3 regions of the Actinoalloteichus hymeniacidonis genome follow, and region 2 is predicted to be linked to each of the others. Evidence: predicted binding sites of a transcription regulator. Region 2 holds the regulator's gene; each other region holds the start of a gene.
What was found. Region 2 encodes LexA, which represses DNA repair genes until DNA is damaged. Its sites were predicted from a motif close to CGAACACGTGTTCG; they were not measured.
Positions count from the first base shown of each region.

Region 1 (3,272 bases), 3.9 Mb from region 2:
CCTACAACAACTACGTCGATGCGGACGCGGCCTGGCGGTCGGCACACGACCACGAGCTGCCCTGCGTCGCGGTGATCAAGCACGCCAATCCCTGCGGGATCGCCGTCTCCGAGCTGGCCGATGCGGGTGCCATCGCCGACGCACACCGCAAGGCCCACGCCTGCGACCCGGTCAGCGCCTTCGGCGGGGTCATCGCGGCGAACCGGCCGGTGACCGTGGAGATGGCCGAGCAGGTGTCGGACATCTTCACCGAGGTGATCATCGCCCCGGAGTTCCTCGACGGGGCGGTCGACGTGCTGACCAGGAAGAAGAACATCCGAATCCTGGTCGCCGAGCCGCCCGTCCGAGGCGCGGCCGAACTGCGGGCCATCTCCGGTGGGCTGCTGGTGCAGACCTCGGATGCGATCGATGCCGATGGCGACGACCCGGCGAACTGGACTCGGGTCGGTGCCGAGGTCGATGAGCAGACCGTGGCCGATCTGGCCTTCGCCTGGCGGGCCTGCCGCGCGGTGAAGTCGAACGCGATTCTGCTCGCCGACGGCGGCGCGACCGTCGGGGCGGGGATGGGCCAGGTCAATCGGGTGGATGCCGCCCGGCTGGCGGTGGCCAGGGCAGGCGATCGGGCCAAGGGTTCGGTGGCGGCCTCTGACGCGTTCTTCCCCTTCCCGGACGGGCTCCAGGTGTTGTTGGACGCCGGAGTGCGGGCCGTGGTGCAGCCCGGCGGCTCGGTGCGTGACGCCGAGGTGTTGGCCGCTGCGGAGGCTGCGGGCGTCACCGTGTTCCTCACCGGGACTCGGCACTTCGCGCACTGATTCCTCGTGCACCAGCGCGTGAACCGTCGCTGCGGGCGGCGGTTCACGCGCTGGGCACGGCGCGTGCCGCCGCCCGACTTTGCGAACTGCCGCCCGACACGTCGAGTGGAGGCAGAGTCACCGGGTCGGCTGCTGCCCGGGCCGGCCGTTGCTCGGCGGAGGTAGCACCGTTCGCAATGTCACGGAGATTCTTCGGCTCCGTGGGATACGCCCCGACTCCGTCGGGTCGGACTTCCTGGCCGCAATGGCGTGTCGCCACTCGTAGCGAGCGGGGCCGGTCAGCACGCATAGGCTGCCCGGCTCAAGTCGGACGGGTACTCGCACCGCGCCGTCCAGACTGGTGAAGTCCATGGTGCAGGCGGATCCGAGGCTGATCGTGGCAACATCCGGTCCAAAGCATGGAACACAGTCCACATGTGCGCTGATGCCTTGCCCCGGCAGGTACTCGTTGACGATGACCTGGTCGGCGCGCGAGGCCAGCGCCCCTTCCCGGTAGAGCCGTTCCGCCAGTCTCACCGCCCAGCCGGGCAGGGGCGGAGCCGGTGTACGACCAGTGACGGATCATCTGCCGTAGTCATAACGATGCCCGTATTGCTGCACTCGTCGCCTCAGCTCGTTCGACCAGGCTGCCACGTCGATTCGTGCCAACAGCTTTGCCTCGTCGTCGAGCCAGTACGGCAGATACCTCAGTCCGGGCACGGAAATCACCGTCGGGCCACCCTCATGCTCGTGTGAACCATTCTTCGGTCCAGGGCGATGCCGACCGTTGACGGACGCCGGGTCGGAGCAGGTCGCGCGGCGGAATCACCCGGTCGTGGCCTGTCCCACCCTTGACGGGCTCGGTCTGGGTCGGCTTTACTTGTCTCATCGATCGAACACATGTTCGATCATCTGTGTTTGGTCGTCAAGGCGGCAGGCGTCGGGGGCCTGCCACCTTGCAGGCGAAAGGGGAGCCGGTGTCCCGGGCTGCGGTCACCACGTTGGCAGCGTTGGACGGAGTGGTCGCGGCGTCGGGGATGGCCGTGGGCACTGCGGACTTCGCGGCACGACGGGTGCTGCCGGTTCGGGAACAGCTGGGTGCGCTACTCCCCTGGGGCGGTCTGCGTCGGGGCAGCACGGTGGCGGTGCGCGGGTCCACCCTGTTGCTCTTCGCGTTGATCGCAGAGGCCACCGCCGCCGGATCCTGGGCAGCAGTGGTGGGGATGACCGGGTTGGGGGTGCTCGCCGCCGCCGAAGCAGGCGTGGCGGTGGAGCGACTCGTCCTGGTTCCCCATCCAGGTAGGGATCCGGCGGCGGTGGTCGCCGCCTTGATCGACGGGGTCGATCTGGTCGTCGTGGCCGACACCCCGGGCTTGAGATCGTCCGAGGCCAGAAACCTGTCGGCCAGAGCGAGGCAACGCGGCTCGGTGTTGCTTCCGATGGATCGCGCCGAGGGCTGGCCCGCTCCCGATCTCGAGGTGAACTGCGTCGAGCAGACCTGGCGTGGGCCTGGAACCGGCGAGGGCCGGTTGCGTGATTGCGAGGCCACGGTGCAGGTGACCGGGCGAGGAGCCGCCGCCCGGCCCAAGACGGCCCGGATGCTCCTGGTCGAGGAGGGTGACCCCTTAGCCGGGCCTGTGCGACAGAGCGGTCGATCCGCCTCGGACAGGCTTTCGATTCCCGAGGTGGGCTGACCGGCCATCTCGGTGACGAGGATGTCGTATCCGCCCGCTGCGGCGGACCCAGACAGGTAAATGCCATGGCAGTGGCGCGTGCGGAGCAGAACCGATGTGGGCGTCGGTTCGTCCGCCGCGACGCGGCCGGGTCTGCCGAGAGACGACTCGGCGCCCCGAGGGCGGCCGTGCTGGGCCGCAGCGGGCTGCCGAGGAGTCCAGAGTCGATGAACAGCCGATGACGGCTGCCATCGCCAGGTCGCCGCCTAAGCCGTCGGTGGGTCGAGCGGCCGGCTGGATCGGCTCTCGGGCAGGGGCGTCGCGCCCAGCACAGGCGGTTCCCGCCGGGCATGGCCCGGTCAACGGCTGCGGCTCGACCGGGCCTGTTTCGACGTGCCCACGAGAGCGGGCGGAACACCAGGAAGGAGGACGTTCATGGCGGAGCGAACCGAGCCCGCGGAGACCGGGTCGACCGCCTGCGAGGCAACCACAGCCGGCTCGGCAGCGGATTCGGCGGCTTCCCCAGCGAAGTCGACCGGCACCCCGACCCGGCTGCTCGTCCTCTGGTGTCCGGACTGGCCGGTGGTGGCCGCCTGCGCCGATGCCGGACTGGAACCGGGGATTCCCGCTGCGGTCCTGGCCGCCAATCGGGTGGTCGCCTGCTCCACGGCGGCCAGGGCCGAGGGCGTCCGTCGGGGCGCCCGCAAACGCGACGCCCAATCACGGTGCCCCGGGCTCGCCGTGCTGCCTGCCGACCCGGCGCGGGACGCACGGCTCTTCGAGCCGGTCGCGGCTGCGGTAGAAGAAC
Region 1 is NZ_JACHIS010000001.1:580,084-583,355, forward strand. Features, by position in the region: gene purH (bifunctional phosphoribosylaminoimidazolecarboxamide formyltransferase/IMP cyclohydrolase) at 1-812, shown strand, start outside; partial or broken gene BKA25_RS28575 (alpha-ketoglutarate-dependent dioxygenase AlkB) at 930-1,346, opposite strand; gene BKA25_RS27140 (hypothetical protein) at 1,374-1,511, opposite strand; gene imuA' (DnaE2-dependent mutagenesis accessory factor ImuA') at 1,769-2,485, shown strand; gene BKA25_RS02680 (DNA polymerase Y family protein) at 2,900-3,272, shown strand, end outside.
Region 1: the regulator LexA is predicted to act here: its motif matches at 1,685-1,698, upstream of imuA' (DnaE2-dependent mutagenesis accessory factor ImuA').

Region 2 (3,272 bases):
TGCCTTACACGAACGGTCGGCTCTCCGCGCGTATTCACGCCGAGGGCGAGGTCCTCGAGGAGCGACATTCTGATGAGGGCACGACGATTCGCGCCAGGGTCGGCGTCAGTCTCGCCGCAGAACTGGCCGACGCACTCGTGTAAGACGGCCCGGCGCCGGTTCCGATGGCTGTCGTTGCTGACGGCGTTGGGGCTGGTGGCGGGCTCACTGGGCGCGGGATCGATGGCATCGGCGTCCGTGGTGGTCCCGGAACCGGTGCCCTCCTGCGTGATCACCGACCCGGCGATCACCATGCTGTCGGGGTTGGTCTCCGATGGCGAGCACTGGTACGTGGTCAACGACCACGATCCCTTCGTGCAGGTCTTCGTGCTGAATCGGGATTGCTCCGTCGAGCGGGTCCTCACCACCGGAATCGACCACTATGACGTGGGCGATCTGGCGATGGCCCCGGACGGAGTGCTGTGGGTCGCCGAGACGGGTGACAATCGAATGCGGCGCGAGACCGTCGCATTGATCTCCGTGACTCCCGACGGTCAGTCCGCGCTGCACCGGCTCACCTATCCCGATGGGCCACGCGATGCGGAGGCATTGTTGATCGGCTCGGACGGAATTCCCTACATCGTCACCAAGGAATTGTTGGGACCCGCCGAGATCTATCGTCCCGCGCAGGCGTTGGAAAGCCCGGGCCCGGTGCCGTTGGAACGCGTCGGCTCGGTCCGGATCAGAGGCTCGAATACCCCTGGCGGGCCCATCCCGGGATTCGTGGGTTCCGTTGTGGTGACCGGGGGATCGGTTCATCCCGATGGCTCGGTCGTCGCCCTGCGGACCTACACCGACGCGTATCTGTTCGCAGCGCCCGACGGTGATGTGCCCACTGCTCTGGAGAACGAGCCGTTGCGCATTCCGCTGCCCGACGAGCCCCAAGGGGAGGCCGTCGCCATCGAGCCGGACGGGACCCTGCTCAGCGGCTCGGAGGGGGCGGACCAACCGATCCGAGCCGTCCCCGATGCCGTCGGGCTGCTTGCGGCGGAGCTGGAGCGTCGGGAGCCTGCGGCCGTTCCACCTCGCGAGGAGCCCACCGCGCCGTCGAACACCGAGCCGGAGGGGGCCGAGAGCGAACCAGCGCCTGCCGAGGCGCCGAGCGAACAGGAGTGGGGCGTCGTCCTGCTCGCCGGGGCCGTGGCATTGGGTCTGGTGTGGTGGTGGGGTCGGCGACGCTCCCGGCGTTGACCGGCTTCGACGTCCCCCGACGCGGGCGCTCATCCACCCGAACGGTGCTCTGGGGCCGCTAGGTGAGCTGGCAGCAGGTGTCAGAGCCTGCGCAGGACCGCGACCACCTTGCCGAGAATGCTCGCCTCGTCGCCGAGGATGGGCTCATAGGCGGCGTTGTGCGGCATCAGCCACACGTGGTCGTCCCGGCGCTTGAACGTCTTCACCGTGGCCTCGCCCTCGATCATCGCGGCCACGACGTCGCCGTTCTCCGCTGTGGGTTGCTGTCGGACGACGACCCAGTCGCCATCGGTGATCGCGGCGTCGATCATCGAGTCACCGGCCACCTTGAGTAGGAACAGCGATCCCTCCCCGACGATCTCCCTGGGCAGGGGGAAGACCTCCTCGATGGCCTGCTCGGCCAGAATGGGGCCACCTGCGGCGATCCGACCCAGCAGCGGCACGTAGACCGGGGCGCCGTCCGTCTCGGGCGCCGCGACGACGTCGGCGGCCTGGATCCGTTCGACCGGCAGCACTCCGACCGCACGGGGTCGGTTGGGGTCCCTACGGAGGTAGCCCTTGCGCTCCAGCGTCCTCAATTGGTGGGCGACCGAGGAGGTCGAGGTCAAACCGACTGCCTCGCCGATCTCGCGCACACTCGGCGGATATCCCTGCCGATCCACCCATTCACGGATGACCTCGAGTACTCGACGTTGCCTCGGAGTCAATTCCTCGACTGCGGTCAGGGTCTCGGACTGCTCGGATAGTGCACGCACCGTCGCGTTTTCGCGTTCGCCGCCGGTGTCCTGCGCCGTCGTCCTGCGTGCCATCTCGTGCCTCCCGGCCTGTCGCACAGGCCACGCTCTCGACACCCGTTATGGGGTGCCCGCCTTAGTCATTGGTGAGATCTTGAAGCCGTGAAGTGACCACAACGGTAACTCGCCTCCTTCGCAAGATCAAACACCTGTTCGAAGGAATTCTCCCGCTGGGCTGGCTCTGCCGCGAATGCGGTGGTAGAAATTCGAACGAGAGTTCTATCGAACACCTGTTCGAATATGAGAGATCTTCGTAGGAGGACTCGTGACCATCCCCTCCAACGCCGTGCGCCACCCGCTTCATCCCTCTGCGCTGCCCCGGCAGGAACGCGGTCGTGAGCAGGTACGACCGCGACGAGTCCGGCGTCCCACCGAGCGATTGCTGGCGAAGGGTACGGCCGTGCGCGATGAGCCGTCCTGCGCGGTGGGCATCGCTCGCGCCGGGCGCCGGGGTGTGGACCGTGTCGGTCGCCGGTCGTCTATGGCGGCCGTTGTCTGTGCCGTGGTGTCGGTGCTGCTCGTCCTCGGCATCCTCGGGCGAGTGACGCAGCCCATCCCGGTGAATTCCGTGCCGGCCGCGACGACTACCACGCTCGTCGGCGCGGGAGAGACGCTGTGGTCGATCGCCAGGCGTACCGTTCCCGAGAGCCCGCAGGGTGAGGTCGTGGCCAGGATCAAGCTGCTCAACGGGCCCGATGCCGCCGACTTACGCGTCGGTCGAGTGCTGCGCGTTCCGGCGGGAACGGGCGTCGGGAACCACTGATCGAGGGCTGCGCGCGTCGGCTGTCGACACCGGCGTGGCGCACGGTCTGTCGACTTGCAATCCGATCCGGTGGAGCCTAGGTTCTACCCCAACATCTAGTGGTTGCACTTACTCAGTGGGTCCACAGGTTGGGTTTTGGCCACAGCTTGTACAGGCTTGGTGGCAGGAACGACACGGGCTGTTCTCGGCAACCGGATATGCAGAGGTGATGGATCGTGCGGTGTCCGTTTTGCAGGCACCCCGACTCGCGAGTCGTCGACTCCCGCGAGGTCGAGGAAGGCCAGGCGATTCGGCGTAGGCGATCCTGCTCGGACTGCGGACGGCGATTCACCACGGTCGAGGAGTCGGTCCTCGCGGTGGTCAAGCGATCCGGGGTCACCGAGCCCTTCAGCAGGGACAAGGTCGTCCGAGGCGTGCGCCGCGCCTGCCAGGGCAGGCCGGTCGACGAGGACGCCCTTCAACAACTGGCGCACCGGGTGGAGGAA
Region 2 is NZ_JACHIS010000001.1:4,485,404-4,488,675, reverse strand. Features, by position in the region: gene hflX (GTPase HflX) at 1-143, shown strand, start outside; gene BKA25_RS18640 (hypothetical protein) at 73-1,230, shown strand; gene lexA (transcriptional repressor LexA) at 1,311-2,039, opposite strand; gene BKA25_RS28455 (LysM peptidoglycan-binding domain-containing protein) at 2,290-2,787, shown strand; gene nrdR (transcriptional regulator NrdR) at 3,003-3,272, shown strand, end outside.

Region 3 (3,272 bases), 960 kb from region 2:
CCGTGTCAGCTCCTCCACCCACCGGCCCGTCGGCTGCTCGACCGAGGGTGGTTCGACGCCTGCCGCCTGGGCGATCCGGGCCAGCAGTTGCTCCACCCCGCGACGGGCGTTCTGGACGTCGTTGAACCGGGCGGTCCGGCGTTCGCGAAACCACTTCTCGGTCTCGGCGAACCGCTGGGTGCCGAAGAGTTGTTCCAGCAGTTGTTCCCGCTCATCGGTATCGGCGCGCAGGAACCTGGCGAACTCGCCCTGTGGCAGCAACACCACCTGGAAGAACTGTTGGTGGGTCATACCGAGAAGCCTGCTGACCGTCCTGGCGACCTCGTCGATCCGGCTCAATCCATCCGGATAGCCGTCCGGAACACCGCCGAGCCAAGCCAAGGAGACCTTCGCCTGCACGGTGGTGGTGCCCTCGCCCCGCTTCTTGCGCCGCTCGAACTCGGGACTACGGACGATGCGCAGCCGGTGCCCCTGGATCGTCACCTCAAGTTCGACCCTGGTCGCCACGGTGTCGGGCGCCTGATCACAGCGCAGTCTGCGCACCTGTCCCCTGGCGCCGGGAACCTGTCCGAACAACGCATAGGCGACCCCGTCGAGCAGCGTCGTCTTACCCGCGCCCGTCTCGCCGTGGAGCAGGAAGAGCCCATCGGCGCCGAGCGCATCGAAGTCGACCTGCACCGTGTTCCGGTACGGTCCGAACGCCGTCATCGCCAACCGATGAAGCCTCACGAGCGCACCTGCTCCCCGCAGACGGAATGCAAGGCCTCGTCCAACAACCGGGTCTCGGTCTCATCGGGCAGCGCCCCTCGGCAATCCGCGACGAACGACGCGGCCAACTCCCGATCGTCCTTGCCTCGAATCGCCGCCGAATAGTGCAGCCGGGCATCGTCGAGGCCGCCTTCCGGCCGCCAATCGAGATGCACGGCGTGGGGGAACCGCTCTTGCAGGCGTCGCATCGGCTCCAATGGACGAACCCGGTCGGTCAACGTGATCGACAGGTAATGCTCGACACTGTCGGCGTGTCCCGGGTCGGCGAGCAGCTCGTCCAGCGTGCCGGTGAGGACCGCGAGCGGCCGTGGCACCGGAAGATCATGTCGCCGCACCTCGCCGAGGCCCTCTGCGGTGAGGTCGACCAGCCAGACCGATTTTCGGTGGTTTCGCTCCGAGAACGAGTAGGCGAGTGGACTACCGGAGTACCGCAACGCGGGCCGCAGCGTCTGCGGACCATGGAGGTGGCCGAGGGCCACGTAATCGATGTCGTCGAAGACTCGGGCCGGGACCTGCTCGACACCGCCGACCGCGATGCGTCGTTCCGATTCGCTGCCCTCGCCGCCGGTGACGAAAGCGTGCGCCAACACCACCGACCGCACCCCCGGCCCTCGGGTGGCGAGATCCGCCTTGATCCGCCGCATCGCCTCGGTGAGCACACCGGTGTGGCCTACCGAATCGGGGCCGCTGATTCCCAGGCTGGCGCGGGCCGGATCCGGGTCCAGATAGGGAATTCCGTAGAACGCGACCGGGCCGTGCTCATCGGCGAGCAGAACCGGACTATCCAACTCCGAGATTCGTGTCCGCAGGTGTAGCCCGCCTGCGGCGGCGAATTCCGAATATGCGCCGAGCCTGGCCGCCGAGTCGTGGTTTCCCGAGGTGAGCACGATCGAGGCACCCGCGGCGCGAAGAGCCGCCAGGATGTGATGGCAGACGCCCACCGCCTCCCCGGATGGCACCGCCCGATCGTAGAGATCACCTGCGATGACGACCGTGTCCACTTTCTCCGAAGCCACCAGATCGGCCAGGCCCGCCAACACATCCCGCTGCTCGCCGAGCAGATCGCGGCCGTGAAAGGTACGGCCGAGATGCCAGTCGGAGGTGTGGAGGATGCGCATGCTGCCACGCTAGAGGCCAACGGTGTTGAGATCACTTCTCACCCCCCAAATTCACTCGAACTGATGTTCGATAGCCGGATTACGAGCATTGCGACCTGCAGGTGTGCATGATCGGTTTCGGGTAGCACTGTCCACCCGGGATTTCCGGAAACGACGAGGCAGGAAGGAGGCGAACCATGTCCGCAGTAGTCATCAGCACGGCGGCGATCGTGCTCGCATTGGCGATGGCCTGCGCTCTGGCGATGGTTTGGCGGCTGTACACCGACAGCATGCGTCGAACGGACGCGACCATGCAGCTCGTCGAGCAGGAGCGAGCCAGATCCGCCACGCATCAGGCAGCACTCCGCCGTTACGAGGTCGCTTTCGCCTCGATCAGCGGGCGCGGCGAGCTGGGCGAACAGGTGCTCGTCGAAACGGCCCGAGCCTTAGGGCTTCGCGAAGGGCTCCATTTCACGGTCCAGACCGATCTCGCAGGTGGCGGAGCGGCCCGACCGGACCTCGTCCTCATGGTCGGGGACGGACGCCGGGTGCCGGTCGATGCCAAGACGAGCCTGGCTGTTTGGTTGGAGGCCGTCGAGACCGACGATGCAGCCGAGCGGGCCGACGCGCTGCGCGTGCATGCCCGCAACATCCGGTCGCGAGCGACCGAACTCGCCGGGAAGGAATATCAGCGGTGGGCCGACGCCATCTACGGCGCCATCATGTTCGTCCCGTCTGATGCAGCCGTCGTCGCCGCGCTGGATACCGACCCACACCTGCTGCGCTGGCTGCTCGATCGACGGGTCTTCCTTTGTGGACCGACCGGCTTCGGCGTACTTGCCTCGGCTGCGTTGTTCGCCGCCACCGAGCACGCCCTCGCCGAGGACGTCGAACAGGTCCGGCGCCAGGCCGCCACCGCTCATCGATCGGCTGGCGCTGCGATCGACGCGGTGAACCTGTCAAGCACGCATCTGCAGCGCTTCCTGTCGGCGAGAAGACGCGAACTCGACGCCTTGGAGAGCTTCCGAACCGCCACCGAGCCGCTGAGAGAGGCGGCCGCGAGCCCGACCGAGGTCGCGGCGGTCCGTCGCGACGAGACAGTCGCAGCGCTATTGCCCGCCGATCGACAAACGACGACAGAACTGTCGGCCGAGCAGCCGACTGCGGAAGGAGAACGGGTCATGAACCGGGATTGAACGGGCAAGGCCGACATTCACTCGACCGGCTACATGCGTGAAGTTCCCGGTCCGACCGAATCCATACGGTGAACACATTACGGTGGACGCCGTGAGCGCTTCCCGCGACCGTGAACAGCCGCCGTCGACCCTTGACGAGCAAGCAGCGACCCCCTGGGCCGAACGATCCGCATTCCGTGATTCCCGAGGCATTACCTGGTGGGCCGCGTCG
Region 3 is NZ_JACHIS010000001.1:5,449,243-5,452,514, forward strand. Features, by position in the region: gene BKA25_RS22985 (AAA family ATPase) at 1-729, opposite strand, end outside; gene BKA25_RS22990 (exonuclease SbcCD subunit D) at 726-1,886, opposite strand; gene BKA25_RS22995 (DNA recombination protein RmuC) at 2,063-3,061, shown strand; gene BKA25_RS28690 (DUF6542 domain-containing protein) at 3,153-3,272, shown strand, end outside.
Region 3: the regulator LexA is predicted to act here: its motif matches at 1,943-1,956, upstream of BKA25_RS22990 (exonuclease SbcCD subunit D).